Regions from separate parts of the Streptomyces sp. NPDC111516 genome, predicted to be linked through region 1. Evidence: riboswitches for the same ligand, from Rfam matches in the RefSeq annotation. Region 1 holds a riboswitch; each other region holds the start of a gene.
What was found. Region 1 has a riboswitch for cyclic di-AMP ahead of ACZ7L9_RS11600 (C40 family peptidase). Riboswitches for the same ligand answer to the same signal wherever they lie in the genome.

Region 1 (5,926 bases):
CCCGCAGCCGCCCCGCCACCCGCGGCACCGGCGGTCGCAGCCGGCGGCGTTCTCCCGCGAAGCGTTCCGCGCTCCTTACCGTCGCCGTTCCCTCCGCCTGTGTGATGAGCGTGGCCGGTATCGCCGCGGCCTCCGTCGGCGGACTGGGTGGCGAGGACAAGAAGGACGACAAGACGACCACGATGGCGGCCGCCGACCCCGGCTCCGTCAAGCCGCTCGCCGCCAACAACAAGCTGGACACCCAGCTCGCCAACCTCAGGGCCGACGCCCAGAACTTCGGCGACCGCGTCAGCCGTACCCAGGAACGCATCGATCTGCGCGAACGGCAGGCCGCCGAGAAGAAGAAGCGCGAGGAAGAGGCCGCGCGCAGGGAGGCGTTGCGCCCGAAGTACGTGATGCCCGTCGCGCAGCACGGCCTCAGCGCGTACTTCGGCCAGGCGGGCGTCAACTGGATGTCCGTGCACACGGGCATCGACTTCCCCGTCTCGTACGGCACGCCCGTGATGGCCGCGACCGACGGCACCGTACGCACCCAGTGGAACAGCGCCTACGGGAACATGGCCATCGTCACCATGGCGGACGGGACCGAGACCTGGTACTGCCATCTCAGCAGCACCAGGATCCGCTCGGGCCCCGTCAAGGCCGGTGACGTCATCGCGTACTCCGGCAACTCCGGGAACTCGACCGGCCCGCACCTGCACTTCGAGGTACGGCCCGGTGGCGGTGCGGCGATAAACCCGCTCCCCTGGCTCCGCTACCACGGCGTCAACCCGACCTGAGCCACCCCGCACCCGACGGCGGCCGGAGCAACAGCCCCGGCCGCCTGCCCGTACGCCCCTCCGCCCGACCCAAGAGGAGCGCTAAAGCTTCTCGACCGGCGCGTACCGCAGCAGCAGCTTCTTCGGCCGTTCGTCCCCGAAGTCGACCGTCGCCTTCGCCTGGTCGCCGATCCCCTCGACGGCGGTCACCGTGCCGAGCCCGAACTGGTCGTGCGTGACGCGGTCCCCGACGGCCAGCGTGATCGTCGGCTTGTCCGAGGTCCGCCGGGTCGCGAAGCCCGAGGGGCCGGAGCGCGAACGGGACGACGACAACGACGAGGTGATCCCCGACGTCGGTCCGGCCGGGGCCGCCATCGGCCCGGTCCGCTTCCACTCCAGGTGCTGGTCCGGGATCTCCTCCAGGAACCGCGACGGCGGGTTGTACGAGGGCTGACCCCACGCGCTGCGCATCGCCGCCCGGGTCAGATAGAGCCGCTCGCGGGCCCGGGTGATGCCTACGTATGCGAGCCGCCGCTCCTCCTCCAGCTCCTTGACCTGGCCGAGCGCCCGCATGTGCGGGAAGACGCCGTCCTCCATGCCGGTCAGGAAGACCACCGGGAATTCGAGGCCCTTCGCGGTGTGCAGCGTCATCAGCGTGATGACGCCGGAGCCGTCCTCGTCCTCGTCGGGGATCTGGTCGGAGTCGGCGACGAGCGCGACCCGCTCCAGGAACTCGGCGAGGGTGCCCGCGCCTTCCTCGCCGGCCTCTCCCCGCTCCTGCTCGAATTCGAGGGCGACGGCGGCGAGTTCCTGAAGGTTCTCGATACGGGTCTCGTCCTGCGGGTCGGTGGACGCCTGGAGCTCGGCGAGATAGCCGGTCCGCTCCAGGACGGCTTCCAGGACCACCGCCGGGCCCGCGCCGGACTCGACGATCGTGCGCAGCTCCTCCATCAGCGTGTTGAACCGCTTGACGGCATTGGCCGACCGGGCCGCCATGCCGTACGCCTCGTCGACCCGGCGCAGCGCCTGCGGGAAGGTGATCTTCTCGCGCATCGACAGCGCGTCGATCATGGCTTCGGCGCGGTCGCCGATGCCGCGTTTGGGCACATTGAGGATGCGGCGCAGCGGGACGGTGTCCTCGGGGTTGGCGAGGACCCGGAGGTAGGCCAGGACGTCCCGGACCTCCTTGCGTTCGTAGAAGCGCACGCCGCCGACGACCTTGTAGGGCAGTCCGACGCGGATGAAGATCTCTTCGAAGACCCGGGACTGCGCGTTCGTACGGTAGAAGACCGCGACGTCGCCTGCCTTGGCGTCGCCCGCGTCGGTCAGCCGGTCGATCTCGTCGGCGACGAACTGCGCCTCGTCGTGCTCGGTGTCGGCGACATAGCCGGTGATCCGGGCGCCGGTGCCGGCGTTCGTCCAGAGGTTCTTGGGGCGGCGGCTCTCGTTGCGCTCGATGACCGCGTTGGCGGCGGACAGGATCGTCTGCGTGGAGCGGTAGTTCTGCTCCAGCAGGATCGTGGTCGCGTCCGGGTAGTCCTCCTCGAACTGGAGGATGTTGCGGATGGTCGCGCCGCGGAAGGCGTAGATCGACTGGTCCGCGTCACCGACGACGCACAGCTCGGCGGGGGCGTCGCCCTCGCCGACCGGGCCGACCAGTTCGCGTACGAGGGTGTACTGGGCGTGGTTGGTGTCCTGGTACTCGTCGACGAGGACGTGCCGGAACCGGCGGCGGTAGTGCTCCGCGACGTCGGGGAACGCCTGGAGCAGGTGGACCGTCGTCATGATGATGTCGTCGAAGTCCAGCGCGTTGGCCTCGCGCAGCCGGGACTGGTACATCGCGTAGGCCTGGGCGAGGGTCTTCTCGAAACCGTCCGCGGCCTGGCCGGCGAAGGTCTCCTCGTCGATCAGCTCGTTCTTCAGGTTGGAGACCTTCGCCGTGAACGACTTCGGCGGGAAGCGCTTCGGGTCGAGGTCCAGATCGCGGCAGACCAGGGCCATCAGCCGCTTGGAGTCGGCGGCGTCGTAGATCGAGAACGATGACGTGAAGCCGAGCTTCTTCGACTCGCGGCGCAGGATGCGTACGCACGCGCTGTGGAAGGTCATGACCCACATGGCGTTGGCGCGTGGTCCGACGAGCTGCTCGACGCGCTCCTTCATCTCGCCCGCGGCCTTGTTGGTGAAGGTGATCGCCAGGATCTGGCCGGGGTGCACCCCGCGCTCGGCAAGGAGGTGGGCGATCCGGTGGGTCAGCACCCGCGTCTTGCCGGAGCCCGCCCCGGCCACGATGAGCAGCGGGGAGCCCGCGTGGACCACGGCGGCGCGCTGCTCGGTGTTCAGCCCGTCGAGGAGCGCCGCCGGGTCGATGACGGGGCGGTGCGCGCCGTCGCGGTAGTACTCCTCCCTGGGCGGCGGGGGCCCGTCGAATACGCCCGCGAAGAGGTCCTCCGGCACCGCTTCGGGTGCGGGGTCCTCGGGGGGCGGCGGGGGCTCTTCCTCCGAGTGCTGGAGGCCGGCCAGGAAGCTGTCGTCAAAGAGGCTGCTCATCGCTTGTCGAGTCTAGGCCGCCGCACCGACACACGACGGCCGCATGCCGAACCGGACCCGGGCCGCATGACCGACCCCGCCCCGCTACCGGGCACGCAAAGAGAGCGGGCACCCACTCCGGGTGAGGAATTCCGGGCCCCCGGCCGCCCTTGCCGCCCCACTTCGCCGAGGTCACGAAAATGTATCGGGCATATCGAACATCAACCTTCACAGCCGCACCATGGGTTGGCTAGCGTGCTCGTCCGGGCGGCCCGTACCCCCTGAGGCGAACCACGCCGAGCGGGCGCCCACGCCGAATCCGGGCTGCCCTCGCGGGAGTCCGGAACCGGGGACCCACACGCAGCACCGGGGTGAATCGGTCCTTGCCCCCACGCGGACCGTAGGGCAGCCTTCCGTTCCGCCCGAACCCGACAGCTAACCCGGTAGGCGGTCCACGGAAGGAGATGCCGGCCTTGGCGTCGCATCGCAAACCGCGCACCCGGGTGCGCACCACCACACCGGCCGTCGGGCTCACGACGGCGGCACTGGCGTCCGTGACCCTGCTCTCCACGCAGAGCGCGATGGCCGCCCCCGCCCCGAAACCCAGCATCGAGGACGTCCAGAAGAAGGTCGACGACCTCTACCGGCAGGCGGGCACCGCGACCCAGCAGTACAACCAGGCGAAGGAAGCCGCCGCCACCCAGCGCACCAAGGTCGACGCCCTGCTGAATGATGTCGCCCAGCGCGCCGACCAGCTCAACGACGCCCGCAGGACGCTCGGCACGTACGCGGCCGCGCAGTACCGCAGCGGCACCATCGCGCCGAGCGCCACCTTCTTCCTGGCCGACGACCCGCAGTCGTACTTCGACCAGAACCAGCTGATGGACCGGATGACCAGCCGGCAGCAGAAGGCGATCACGGACTTCCGTACGCAGCAGACCAAGGCGGCGAAGAAGCGGGCCGAAGCGGTACAGAGCCTGGAGACGCTGACCACGACGCAGACCACGCTGCGCACCAGCAAGCAGGACGTCCAGAAGAAGCTGGGCGAGGCACGCGCGTTGCTGTCGAAACTGACCGTCGAGGAGAAGGCGCGGCTCGCGGCGCTGGAGCGGAAGAAGGAGGCGGAGGCCCGGCGCAAGGCGGAGGAACTGGCCAAGCAGCAGGCCGCCGCCAAGGCGGAGGCGGACCGTAAGGCCGCAGAGGCCGCGAAGGAAGCAAATTCCGGCAGCGGTACGAGCACGGGCACCGGCACGGGCACCGGCACGGGCACCGGCTCGGACAGCAGCGCCACCACCAAGGCGGAGAAGGTCCTCGCCTTCGCCCGGGCCCAGATCGGCAAGCCGTACGTCTGGGGCGCGACGGGCCCGTCCTCGTACGACTGCTCCGGGCTCACCCAGGCGGCGTGGAAGGCCGCGGGCGTCGGCATCCCGCGCACCACGTGGGACCAGGTGAAAACAGGCACCCGGGTCGCGACGGCGGACCTGCGCCCGGGCGACCTCGTCTTCTTCTACGACGACATCAGCCACGTCGGCATCTACAAGGGCGACGGGATGATGATCCACGCGCCGAAGCCGGGAGCGAATGTGCGCGAGGAGTCGATCTACTACATGCCGATCTACGGCAGCGTGCGGCCGGCGTAGCGGTTCGCGTGGCCGTCGGCCGGGGCGCGGGCCGCGCCCCGGCCGACGCAGGACCCGGGTCCGGCTCAGGCCCCGGCTCTCAGGACAGCGGCCCCAGGTCTCGGTTTCTCAGGTCCAGAGCGTGGCGATGAAGATGTTGGCGAGCGTCAGCCCGCCCACGGCCGAGAAGGCACCCTTGTCGACCTTCTCCTCGTCCCGCTTGATGTAGACCAGCGCGAGTATGACGACCAGGAACAGCAGCTTGACCCCGATCTTGATGTTGTTCACGGTGTTGCCGTCGGCCTGGTTGAGCCCGACCAGCGCGACACCGGTGACCAGCATCGTCAGCGCGCCGTGCAGCATCGCCGGGACGAACCGGGCCGTGCCCGCGCCCATCGCCTTCATCTGGGTCAGGAAGCCGCCCAGCAGAGAGGCGATACCGATGATGTGCAGGGCGACGAAGACATGAATGAGTGCTTCCATGAGGCCGCAGCCTAGCCCCGCCCATATCACCACTCCGCAGGCAGGTGCAGCTTCCTGCCGCTTCACTCGTGTCTGCACCAATTGCCTCACTCTGTTGTCATTTTTCCGATCAAACAGAGACAGTGCCGCGCCAAAATGAGGCAATAGGCGTCATTACGACTCTTCCCCGTGCCCCGGGTTTAGCGTCCCTGGCAGGTGACCGTCTTCACCGCCGCTCCGCACCCGGACGGCACACCGGTCACCCCGCCGAGAAGTCCGGCGGCGGGCCGCTCCCCTGTTGGTGACCCGCCGCCGGACCTCCGGCGGGCCCGCCGGTAGACCCCGACGGGAAGTCGCCAGGAAGGACGCACGCCCCCGTGGCAGCGCACCGGAAACCCAAGCAGCGCCCGTACATCGGCTCTGCTGCCCGCACCGCGGCCACACTCGCCTTCGCCGGGGCCGCCACCGCTGCCGTATTACCGGGTTCGGCACACGCCGACCCCCAGCGAACCCCCGCTCAGATCACCGCCGAGGTGGACCGGCTCTACCACGACGCGGAGG
Region 2 (5,926 bases), on a different contig from region 1:
AGGAGAGGCATCGTTCATGCTGTTCCGTCCTGCCGCCCGCTACGTGCTGCCCGAGTTCACCGAGCGCACGACCAACGGGACCCGCACCCTCGACCCGTACTCCAAGCTGCTCGCCGAACGGATCGTCTTCCTCGGCACCCCGGTCGACGACACCGCGGCCAACGATCTGGTCGCCCAGTTCATGTACCTGGAACACGCCGCCCCGGACCGGCCCATCTCCCTCTACATCAACTCCCCCGGCGGCTCGTTCGGGGCCATGTCGGCGATCTACGACACGATGGAGTACCTCACCTGCGAGGTGGAGACCTACTGCCTCGGCCAGGCAGGTTCCTGCGCGTCGGTGCTGCTCGCGGCGGGCGCTCCCGGCAGGCGGCACGCACTGCCCGGGGCGCGGGTCGTCGTTCAGCAGCCCGAGCTCACCGAGCCGGTGCAGGGCCAGCCGTCCGATCTGGAGATCGAGGCGAGGGAGTTGGAGCGGGTCCAAGAGATGCTCACCACGCTGCTGGCCCGCCATACCGGCCGCGGCGCCGAACAGATCGCCACCGACATCGAGCGCGATCTCATCCTCGACGCCTCGGGCGCCAAGGCGTACGGACTGGTGGACCACATCGTGGAGAACCGGAAGTCGTCGCTCCCGTCGCACGGCGCGCGGTGAACGCCCTGTGCCGCCATCCGAGTTGCCACCATTGCCCGCACTGACGTGCGCCGAGGGCGAGTTCATCGACCGCTATCTCGAAGTCCTCGACCAGCTGGGCCGGATCAATCCGGCCCGCGGCAGCGACACCTACGGCGCACTGCGGGCCGCGCAGGCACTGGCCTCACGGGCGGGTGCGCTGCGGGACGCCCTCGCGTTGATGCACGAGCGCGGCGAAGCACAGATCCACGCCGCCACCCTGGTCCGGGCGCTGCGGGTGCTGGACGGGGAACGGCGGGCCGGACGCGTCACCCTGCCCCCCGCTCCGGCGAGTTGATCAACCCTTTCGTCGCCAGGCCGGTCGGGACCAGCCGGCTCCCCTGCCCCCACCCGGAAGGAGGCACCCAACTCCCCTTCGCGACACGCCCGGTGGTCACATCAAAATTCCTCGCTCTTTCGGCGTAGAAACTTCCTCTCATGAGGGAATTCTCCACTTGCGTTCTCCGGGCGGGCAATGAGCGGAATCTGCGATTCCACCCCTGGTACGGGGACCGGTCCGAATGACCGTCAGCACTCCCGAAACCGTCGGCTCCACCCGAACGGGTCATCCGTGAGGAGCCACACAATTCGTCGTTCCTCCTCGGAAATCCGGCAGTCGGTGAGTCAAGATCCCTGGGACGACAAGCCCCCGCCACAGCGACGGGGCGGTCCGGGCGGACGCCGAGTCCTGCCGCCGTCCGGATGTCTGGTCGACAAAAGTGGATCGGCAGGAGTGGAGGACCCGAGCACAACGGGTCGACCGGATCTCCGGTCGGCCCTCGGGGTGAAGCCGCCGAGCGCGGCCGGGCAACTTCGCCAGCCCGAACCCGACAGGTCATCCTTCACAGGCGGCTGACGAAGGGTTGCGCATGACTGCGCAGGTTCATGTCCCGTCTCTGCTCGCCCGGGCCGGTACGGCCTCGGTTCTGACTCTGGCCGCCGTCGGCGGCACCATGCTCGCCCCGGGCGCCACAACGGAGGCCCAAGCGGCGCCCCTCTCCATGAAGGCGCTCAAGGTCGCCGCGTCCAAGAAGGGATCGCCGTACAGATGGGGGGCCATCGGCCCCAACCGCTTCGACTGCTCGGGGCTGACGGTCTATTCGTTCAGGAAGGCGGGCAAGAAGCTCCCCCGCACGGCCCAGCAGCAGTACAACAAGACTCGTCATATCCCGGCCTCGCACAGGCAACGCGGCGATCTGGTCTTCTTCCACTCCGGCCGCTTCGTCTACCACGTGGGGATCTACGCCGGTCACGGCAAGATCTGGCACTCACCGAGGACCGGTGCGGTGGTCCGGCTGGAGAAGATCTGGACGAAGCGCGTCTCTTACGGTCGGGTCCGCTGACGCGGTCTCAGCGCAGCTGAGAACCTCAGTGCAGCAGAGGGCCGGACGCCGGCACCGGCCCCAACGCGGTGAGCGCCGTGCCACTGCCGCCCTCGATGGCGCGGGAGGTACGCGGCCTGCGCAGCCACCGGCCCATCCGGTCCACCAGGAGCGCCACGGCGTGGAACCAGACCAACGTGAGCAGCACGACGATCGTCGCAAGCAGCAAGGCCCTCGGGAGCCGCTACCGCGCCTGCGCCCTCTCCCAGCAGCCCGCCGAACTGGAGCGGGAGGCGGGCGCCGCGCTGCTGGTCCGCCGCCACTGAGGGGCCCACCTCACAGCCGCCGGCGAGCTGCTGGTCGGACGCGCACGACGGATCCTCGACGAGATGGACCAGGCCCGCCATGAGCTGGCCCACCTCTCCGGGCTCTCCGGCGGACGTCTGCGCGTCGGTACGTTCACCACCGCGGGCGTCCATCTGTTTCCGCCGGTCCTGAGCGCCTTCCGTCGCGCCCACCCGGACGTGGAACCGGCCGTCACCGAGTGCCTCGACGCCGATCTGTTCCGCGTACACCAGTCCGCCTCCAGGGTGTCGAAGGTACGGCCGTCGTACAGGTCGGGCGTACGCACGGCGAACCCGTCACCGCGCAGTTCGTCGGGAAAGGCGGTCACGCCCGAGGTGAGGCCCTGAGCATGGTGAAACACCACAACTTCGGTCACCGAGGGTCTCCAACTGCCTATGGACAAGAATCGGTCCGTCAATCTAGCGCGGCATCCCGGGTGTTCGATCAGCGAGCGAGGCGTAGCCGTCGGCCTGCCCGGGGAACGGGGCAGATCGGAAGGCCGGTCAGTTCTGTACGGGGATGCTCCACGGGAGCGCGATCCAGACCGTCTTGCCGCCGTCGGCGGTGGGGGTGACAGTGAGCCGGCCTCCGCACTCCTTGGCCAGAGAGCGGATGATCACCATGCCCCGTCCGTTGTCCTGCTGAACGGCGGCGGGCAGCCGCCGGGGCCAGCGCGGGTGACTGTCCGTCACCCCCAGATGCAGCTGCTCCTCCCGCTCCAGCCTCAGGTCCACGGTGAAGGTGGGCGACTGTCCGAAGGTGTGCTGGACGGCGTTGGTCGCGAGTTCCGAAACGATGAGCCGGATGCCGTCGGCGAACTCCGTGGCGGTGGCCAGGCCCCATTCGGTGAGTACCCGGTCCACATATCTCCGGGCCGCCGCGACCGACACCGGCTCGCTCGGCAGAGTGATGCTTGCTTCTTGGTGGTCTGCCATGGCGAGCCGTCCCTTTCCCACCCGGACCGACTCGCGATCGGACCCGGTTGCGCTTCGCGCCAGATTGCCACTGATGCTGCCCCCTCTGGCGGCGATCCACCAAGATATGCATATATCTATCGCTCAATGCGGTGAACCCAGCCACGCAAAACCGTATGCGGGCGTCACACTGTCCGCTCGGCAGGAAGAGGAGCGGAGAGGGAGGGAGGCCGCAGATGCAGCACGGTCCTGTGGTACGACGCCGCAAGCTCGGGGAGGAGCTGCGGAGTCTGCGTCTGGCGTCGGGGCTGACCAGCCGGGACGCCGGGCGGATGCTCGGTTGGCACCAGTCGAAGGTGAGCCGGATCGAGACCGGTGTCAGTGGAGTGCGGCCGGCCGATGTGGCACGGCTGCTGGACGCGTACGGCGTGGACGACCCGCAACTGCGGACGCTCCTGGAGGGACTGGCGGGTTCGGCGGGTGGGGGCGGCACCGGCTGGTGGCATGCGTATCGCGGTCTGATTCCGCCCCAGTACCGCGACTTCATCAGTCTGGAGTCCCAGGCTCGGACCGCGCGCACCCTGGAGACCTCGGTGGTGCCCGGGCTCCTGCAGACGGCGGACTACGCCCGTGCGGTGACCCGGGCGTCGCTGGACGGGTTGCCCGCCGGCGAACTGGATTCCCTGGTGGAGGTACGGCTTGCCCGGCAGGGGGTGCTGCGGACCGATCCGCCACTGCGGCTGAGCGCGGTGCTCGACGAGGCGGTGCTGCGGCGCCGGGTCGGCGGGCGCCGGGTGATGAGAAATCAGCTGCGTCATCTGACCCGAGTGGCTCAACTTCCCCATGTGCGACTCCAGTTGCTGCCGTTCTCGGGCGGTGAATATGCCGGCCTCACCGGACCTTTCGTTATTTTCTCATTTCCGAACACTTCTGATCTGGACGTGGTAGTTCTCGACCATTTGACGAGTAGCCTCTATCTGGAGCGGAAAGAAGACCTTGAGGCGTACAGCTCGGCCTTCCGCACGATGCAGGCGCACGCGCTGTCGCCGCAGCACTCGTTGGACCTCATCGCCGCGATCGACCGCGACGATCAGTGAACCCGGACCGCCCGAGGGGGGCGTCATGTCGGATTGCTTCGCACAGCACTCGTTACGGTGGCGGCGCAGCAGCCGCAGCACGGGGATGAACAACTGCGTGGAGGCCGCGCCGTTCGGTGACGAACAGCTGGCCGTGCGGGACTCCAAGGATGTGTCCAGGCCACCGCTGCGGTTCTCCGCGGCGGCCTGGACCTCTTTCGTCTCCGGCCTGCACCGGGGTTCGGTCAGCTGACGGGAGCGGTCCGCCGCACGATCGCCACCGCCTCGGCGATCTGCTCCTCGGTCAGATCGGCGCGCGCGGTCAGCCGCAGCCGGGAAATGCCGTCCGGCACCGACGGCGGCCGGAAGCATCCCACCGCGAGTCCCGCGGTACGGCAGTCGGCCGCCCAGCGCACCGCCGCGTCCGCCGAGGGCGCCCGTACCGAGACCACGGCGGCGTCTGGGCGTACGGCGGTCAGGCCGGCGGCGGTCAGCCGCTCGTACAGCGCGGTGGCGACGTCACGGACTCGTTCGGCGCGCTCCGGCTCGCGGCCGAGCAGCCGCAGGCCACCCAGCGCGGCGCCCGCGGCGGCCGGCGCGAGACCCGTGTCGAAGATGAATGACCGGGCCGTGTTGACCAGGTGTTCGATGACCTGGGCAGGACCGAGGACCGCTCCCCCCTGGCTGCCCAGGGACTTGGAGAGGGTGAGCGTGGTGACGATTCCGTCGCCGCCCGCGAGACCGGCGGCGGCGAGCGCGCCCCGGCCGCCGTCCCCCAGTACGCCCAGACCGTGCGCGTCGTCGACGAGCAGTGCGGCGCCCTCCGTCCGGCAGACGTCGGCCAGTTCGGGCAGCGGCGCGGCGTCGCCGTCGACCGAGAAGACCGAGTCGCTGACCGCCAGCGCACGGCCGTCGTGTGTCTGCAGGGCCTTGCGCACCGCGCCGGGGTCGGCGTGCGGCACGACGGCGGTCTCGGCCCGGGAGAGCCGGCAACCGTCCACGATCGAAGCGTGGTTGCCCGCGTCGGAGACGATCAGCGAGCCGCGGCCGGTGAGCGCGGTGAGGGCGGCGAGATTGGCCGCGTACCCCGATGACAGGACCAGAGCCGCCTCGAACCCGCAGAATTCGGCCAGCTCGTGTTCGAGTTCGGCGTGCAGGGCGGTGGAGCCGGTGACGAGCCGCGATCCGGTCGCACCCGCACCCCACCGGCGGGCGGCCTCGGCGGCGGCAGCGGTGACCTCGGGGTGCCGGGTCAGGCCCAGATAGTCGTTGCTCGCGAGGTCCAGGAGTTCTGGTTCGGCGGGCCGCGGGCGGAGCGTACGGACGAGTCCGGCGTCCGCGCGGCGGCGCGCCTCGTCGTCGATCCAGTCGAACGGGGCGAACGACATGAGCGGTCCCTTTTGTAGGCAGCTCACAGAGCCTAGCCGGGCGCGCAACAGGTCATGGTGTGGCAATACACACACCCTCGGCGGGCTCTGTTGTCCGGTTCCTCCTTGGCTGCGGGCCGTGCCGTAGGCCAGGATCAACGTCATGGACCTCCTGAACACGCTGGTGGACAAGGGGCTGCGGCGCGAGCTGCCGACCCGCGAAGAAGCA
Region 3 (5,926 bases), on a different contig from region 1:
CGCGCACCCGCTGTTCGAGAACACCCAGTCGGACGGCGGCTACGCGCCGCGACCGGCGTTCCGGCCGCTGACCCGGTTCGAGGGACAGGGCCTCGACAAGGGCCACGTCGTGCACGACCTGCTCTTCGCCCGCCGCTGAGACCCGCGTATTGAGCCGGAGACGGAACCTTCCGGACCCGGCGCCCCATGGCCAGGTGTCAGTGCTGCTCGTTAGGGTCAGTGGGTGGTCTCCGACGGGTCTGTCCAGCAGCGGCAGTCACAGCCGGCCGTCCCGCTTCTGGAGGAGCAGCGGGTCGGCGAGATCCTGGCTGCCGTGCCGGAGCGCAGGCACTGGCGTTACCGGCCGCGCCGCGTCGGCATGGTGTGGCGCAGCAGGACGTTCCGCATCGCGGTCGTGTGCACGGTGCTCACGCTGTGCGGACTGGCGATCCTGGCCCTGGTCCGCGATCAGACGGGCACCGAGGGGTTTCTCGTCGGTCTGGGTCTCGCCGTGCTGCCCGTACCGCTCCTCATGGCGGCGTTCCGCTGGCTGGACCGGGTCGAACCGGCGTCGTGGCGGAATCTGTTGTTCGCCTTCGCCTGGGGCGCGTTCGCGGCTGCCCTGGTCGCGATCCTGGCGAATTCGTTCGCGACCCGCTGGATAGCCACGGCCACCGCCGACCCGTCGAACGCCGACACGCTCGGAGCCACGGTCATAGCACCGGTCATCGAGGAGAGCGCCAAGGCCGCGGCCGTCCTGCTCATCTTCCTGTTCCGAAAACGGGAGTTCAACGGGATCGTCGACGGCATCGTCGTGGCCGGCTTCACCGCGAGCGGCTTCGCGTTCACCGAGAACATCCTGTACCTGGGCAACGCCTTCGGTGAGGACCAGCAGATCGGTACTTCGGGCGTCGTCTCGGTGACCGCCGCGACGTTCTTCGTGCGGGCGGTGATGTCGCCGTTCGCGCATCCGCTCTTCACGGTGCTGACCGGAATAGGCTTCGGGCTCGCCGCGGTCAGTGCGCGGCGCCGCCGGTTCCGCCGCGTCGTGCTGCCGTTGCTCGGTCTCGTCCTCGCCATGGGCATGCACGCCCTGTGGAACGGGTCGGCGTCCTTCGGCCCGTACAGCTTCTACGCCGTGTACGGGGTGTTCATGGTCCCGGTCTTCGGCCTGGTCACCTGGCTGGCGATCTGGTCGCGCCAGCGGGAGCTGCGTACGCTCTCCGCCGAGCTGCCCGCCTATGCGGCGGCCGGCTGGCTGACCCCCGCCGAACCGCTGGCCCTCTCCTCGATGCGGGCCCGCGGCATGGCCCGCGACGCCGCACGCCAACGACACACCGCCGCGGCCGGGGGAAGCTGGAGCAGCCCGTACGGACCGGCACCCTGGCCACCGCCATACGGGCCGGGATACGGGCCGACGTACGGCCCCGGATACCGGCCCGGGCCAGGCCCCGGGCCGGGATACGCGCCCGGATACACGTCGGCGCATACCCCGAGGCGCGGGCCGTCGGCACAGGTCAGAGCCCATGCCACAGCACAGGCCAAGGCCCACGGCAGGGCTGCCGCCCGCACCGTCGCCGAGTACGAATCGTTCGCGACCTCACTGGCCTCGCTGCGCCGGCAGGCCCGCCGCGGTGCCGCGGGCCCGGACTTCGCCGAACGCGAGCTGGAGCTGCTGCACCACCTCTGGCAACGCAGGGACGTGGCCGCCCCCGCCCTGACGTACGCCGCGCAGGCGACGGGCCGCCTGCGCGCCCCGTACATGTCCCCGGTCCCGGGGATTCCACCGCTGTACCAGCCGTACGACAGGGGCCACAATCCGTACCTGCTACCGCCGCAGTAGCCGGTCCCCGGACGGGCTGGTTCAGCAGTCAGGGCTCCGGCGCACCGCGTCCTTGGATCAGGCGGATGCCTCGGTGAGTTCCGCCAGTTCCTGCTCGGTCAGCCGGAGGTCGGCGACGGCCACCAGCGCGGGCAGCTGCTCGACCGTACGGGCCGAGGCGATCGGCGCGGCGACCGTCGGTCGGGACGCGAGCCAGGCCAGTGCGACGGTCGCGACCTCGGCGTCGTGCTCCTTGGCGACCTTGTCGAGTGCGTCCAGGACCTTCTGCCCCCGCTCCGACTCCAGGTACCCGCCGGCCTTCTCGGCGCGGGCGCTCTCCACCGAAGCCCCCGGACGGTACTTGCCGGTGAGGAAGCCGGAGGCCAGAGCGAAGTACGGGACGGCGGCGAGCCCGGCCCGGGCGGCCGTGTCCTGGAGCTCGCCCTCGTACGTGTCCCGCGAGACCAGGTTGTAGTGCGGCTGAAGGGCGACGTACCGGGCCAGCCCCTCGCGCTCCGAGAAGTCCAGGGACGCCTGGAGCCGCTCGGGGCCGATGTTGGAGGCGGCGATCTCCCGGACCTTGCCCTCCTTCACGAGTTCGTCGAGGGCAGTGATGATCTCCTCGACCGGGACGGTCTCGTCATCGAAGTGCGTGTAGTACAGATCGATGTGGTCGGTGCCGAGCCGGCGCAGCGACTCCTCGGCCGCGGCCTTGATGTTCGTGGCGGAGAGCCCCTTGTACGAGGGGTGGGCGCCGACCTTGGTGGCGACGACCATGTCGGAGCGGTTGGAGCGGGCCGCGAGCCACTTTCCGATGACGGTCTCCGACTCGCCGCCCTCGTTGCCCGGGATCCAGGCGGAGTAGGCGTCGGCGGTGTCGATGAAGTTGCCGCCCGCCGCAGCGTAGGCGTCCAGCACGGCGAACGAATGCTCCTCGTCGGCGGTCCAGCCGAAGACGTTGCCGCCGAGGGCGAGCGGGAAGACCTGGAGGTCGGAAGGGCCCAGCTTACGAAGAGAAGTCATAAATGGATCAACGGATTCCAGCACGCCCGCTATTCCGACAGACCGGCAGCCCTGACGTCGGGGGGTGAGCGTCAGGGCTGTCGGAGTTCTGGGTTCTGGCCGGCGAACCGGCTCGGATCGCGGGGATCGCCGGATCACGCGGACCGCTCGGATCACCCGGGCCTGGAGAACCGGGAGGGCGGTCTGCGGATCAGGGGTTGAGGCCCTTGCCGTGCAGCCAGGCCATCGGGTCGATGCCCGTACCGGAGGGGGTGTGGACCTCCAGGTGGAGGTGCGGGCCCGTCACGTTGCCGGTCGCGCCGACCCGGCCGATGGTCTCACCTGTGGTGACCTTCTGCCCGACGCTCACGCCGATCGAGGACTGGTGGCAGAACCACAGCTCCGTACCGTCGTCGAGCTCCAGCACCGTGCGGTAGCCGTACGAACCGGACCAGCCGGCCGACTTGATGGTGCCGCCGTGTATGGCCTTGATCGGCGTACCCGTCGGCGCCGCGAAGTCGAGGCCGGTGTGGTAGCCGGAGGACCACATCGTGCCGGCTTGGCCGAAGGTCGAGGTGATCGTGTACGAGGAGGTCGGGATGGCGTAGCTGGCGGCGAGCTTGGCGAGCCGCAGGGCCTCGGCCTTCTTCTTGGCCTCTTCCTCCGCCTTCTTCTTTTCGGCGGCGGCCTTGGCCTCGGCCGCTTCCTGCTGCTTCTTGGCCGCGTCCTGCTGCTTCTTGGCCTCGGCAGCGGCCTTCTCCGCGGCCTCCTTCTCCTGGGCGGCCTTGGCCTCGGCGGCGGCGGCGTCCTGCTGCTGCTCCGCCTGCTGGAGGATGCGCGCGCGGAGCGCCTCGCCCGCGTCCGCGGTGCCCTGCTCGGCCTCGGCGGTGGTGAGGCCGGCGGTGGTGAGCGGTGCGGCAGCGGCGGCGACAGCGGCCTTGTCGGCTTCGGACTCTCCGGAGAACAGAGAACCCACGCCCGGAAGGGACTTGGCGTCGGGAAGGTTGTTCGCGATGGAATCGGGAAGGGAGATGGACACCGGCGGCTTGCTCTGCGCGGAGGCCATGCCGCCCGCGCCGACCGCCGCGATGACGCCGACCCCGAGCACCGTGGAGCTACGGGCAAGGCCGTTGCGCTGCTTGGCGACGCGGTGCTTGCCGCGTACGGGGCGGACGGACTCCTCGGTGGGGTTCCACTCGTCCCAGCCGCGTTCGGGCTCACCGTTGCCGTCGGCGCGGAATTCGCCACCGAAGTCACCGGCGAAGTCGCCGCCCGGCTCGGTGCCGTACGCCGTTCCCGTCCCACCGGTCCCGTAGTCGGAGCCGGAACCGAAGTCGGCGTTGAAGCCGGAGTCGGAAGCGAAGCCGGAATTGGAACCGGATCCGAAGTCAGCGCCGTAACCGGAACCGAAGTCGGGGTTGAACCGAGAGGGGGCCTCGGGGGCAGGCTTGTTGGACGCCACGGGGGCGCACTCCTTTCCTTCCTTCTCGCCTACCGGGTTAGCTGACGGGTTCGGAGCAGGAAGGTCTCCTACGGGCCCCTTCGCCTCTCACGAGACACAGGTGTCCGATTCACCCCATGTAGGTGGTTCCCCGGTTCCCTTGCGGAATTCGGCGCTCGCGCACGGTGCCGCCACTGACGGCGGCTGGGACGACCGCGCTGCGTTATCGAACGTTAATAGACACCGGGGCCTGATTCCAAGCTGTTCCCAGTGATCGTTCACGTCTTTGGCCTGGACTTTACGGTGCACAACCGGGTGGAATGGGACGAGTTGATCGACCTTCAGCCACCACCCGGTTTCTGACGTTGCGTCAAATGTTATGCGGAGCGGCGCGCTTCGGTTACGTACGGTGGCATCCCTCGCTCAAGTCCGCGCCCGGCTCGCACGAAGCCCCCGCCTCATCCGTCACGCCCCTTTCAGACCCACGATCTTCACAGTCCTGCGCCGGCCCGGCTGCCCCTCCCCGGGACGTAGGACCGCGAGCAGCGCCATGTCGTCGGTCGTCTCACCCTCCGTGTACAGCCGCACGTCATCGGTCAGCGCGGACAGCAGCTCCTCGGGCCCCGGGAAGATCCGCCCCCGCAGCCGGGCCGCCGGGTCGTAGAAGACCCCGTCGGCGTTCCGCGCCTCGGAGAGGCCGTCCGTGTACAGGAGCAGGGTCGTCCCCGCCGGCAGATCCCACTCGTCCGACCGGTCGGGCCACGCCCCCAGGTCCATCCCGAGCGGCAGCGCAGGCACCGTGGGCCCCAGCACCTCCAGCGCCCCGTCCGGATGCAGCAGGATCGGCTCGGGGTGGCCGCGGTTGACGATCCGCACCCGGGGCAGCCCGGCCGGGATCTCGGCCAGCACGGCGGTGACGAAGCCCTCGACCGCGTCGAGCCCGCCCCGCCGCGTCCCCTCCCGCGCCAGCGCCCGCTCCAGCCGATGCGCCACGCCCTCCAGCGAACGCTCCTGCTCGGCTGCCTCCCGGAACGCCCCGATGATCACCGCCACCGACTCCACGGCGTCGAGCCCCTTCCCCCGTACGTCCCCGACCACCAACCGCACCCCGTACGGGGAATCCGTCACGGCGAACAGGTCACCGCCGACGAACTCCTCGGCCTGCGCCGCCTCGTACCGCGCCGCCACATGCAGCCCGCCGATCCGGTCGGACGGCTTCGGCAGCACCGCCCGCATGGCGGTCTCCGCGATGACCCGCGCGGACGCCAGCTGCTCATTGCTGCGCCGCACGACGCCGTTGATCACGACCGCGAGGACCGAGACGGTGGCCAGGGTGAGCAGCTCGATCAGCGGCACGATGTCCGGCAGCGTGTGGCTGTACAGCCGCAGCGCGACCACGGCCAGCATCGAGGCGATGGCGGTGCAGACGGTCCTGTACAGCGAGAAGAACGGCGCGGCGATCAGCGGCGCCGCCACGAACAGCGGAATGGCGGTGAACGTCGGCGGGGTGAACAAATCGAACGCCAGCCCGCCGAGGATCATCAGGGCGGGCAGCGCGCGGACGAACCGCCGGGTACGCGTGCCGTCCCCGGCATGTCTGCCGCGCCCCTTCAGCCGCTTCCACACCTGTGGTCTCCTGCCCGGTACGCGCGCGGCTGCGGACGGTACCGCGCCCCACCCCC

Region 2: another riboswitch for cyclic di-AMP. It lies ahead of ACZ7L9_RS25140 (C40 family peptidase); the one in region 1 lies ahead of ACZ7L9_RS11600 (C40 family peptidase).
Region 3: another riboswitch for cyclic di-AMP. It lies ahead of ACZ7L9_RS10180 (M23 family metallopeptidase); the one in region 1 lies ahead of ACZ7L9_RS11600 (C40 family peptidase).

Annotation. Positions count from the first base shown of each region.
Region 1 is NZ_JBVKBV010000004.1:279,161-285,086, reverse strand. Features, by position in the region: gene ACZ7L9_RS11610 (M23 family metallopeptidase) at 1-779, shown strand, start outside; gene pcrA (DNA helicase PcrA) at 861-3,305, opposite strand; cyclic di-AMP (ydaO/yuaA leader) riboswitch at 3,586-3,750, shown strand; gene ACZ7L9_RS11600 (C40 family peptidase) at 3,749-4,924, shown strand; gene ACZ7L9_RS11595 (hypothetical protein) at 5,033-5,386, opposite strand; gene ACZ7L9_RS11590 (C40 family peptidase) at 5,743-5,926, shown strand, end outside.
Region 2 is NZ_JBVKBV010000015.1:10,396-16,321, forward strand. Features, by position in the region: gene ACZ7L9_RS25130 (ATP-dependent Clp protease proteolytic subunit) at 20-655, shown strand; gene ACZ7L9_RS25135 (hypothetical protein) at 663-971, shown strand; cyclic di-AMP (ydaO/yuaA leader) riboswitch at 1,375-1,539, shown strand; gene ACZ7L9_RS25140 (C40 family peptidase) at 1,543-2,016, shown strand; partial or broken gene ACZ7L9_RS25145 (LysE family translocator) at 2,042-2,236, opposite strand; partial or broken gene ACZ7L9_RS25150 (LysR family transcriptional regulator) at 2,193-2,687, shown strand; gene ACZ7L9_RS25155 (ATP-binding protein) at 2,844-3,275, opposite strand; gene ACZ7L9_RS25160 (helix-turn-helix domain-containing protein) at 3,491-4,351, shown strand; gene ACZ7L9_RS25165 (DUF397 domain-containing protein) at 4,377-4,583, shown strand; gene ACZ7L9_RS25170 (8-amino-7-oxononanoate synthase) at 4,576-5,718, opposite strand; gene bioB (biotin synthase BioB) at 5,861-5,926, shown strand, end outside.
Region 3 is NZ_JBVKBV010000003.1:483,644-489,569, reverse strand. Features, by position in the region: gene trmB (tRNA (guanosine(46)-N7)-methyltransferase TrmB) at 1-139, shown strand, start outside; gene ACZ7L9_RS10190 (PrsW family intramembrane metalloprotease) at 224-1,822, shown strand; gene ACZ7L9_RS10185 (aldo/keto reductase) at 1,880-2,824, opposite strand; gene ACZ7L9_RS10180 (M23 family metallopeptidase) at 3,015-4,265, opposite strand; cyclic di-AMP (ydaO/yuaA leader) riboswitch at 4,277-4,429, opposite strand; gene ACZ7L9_RS10175 (PP2C family protein-serine/threonine phosphatase) at 4,710-5,870, opposite strand.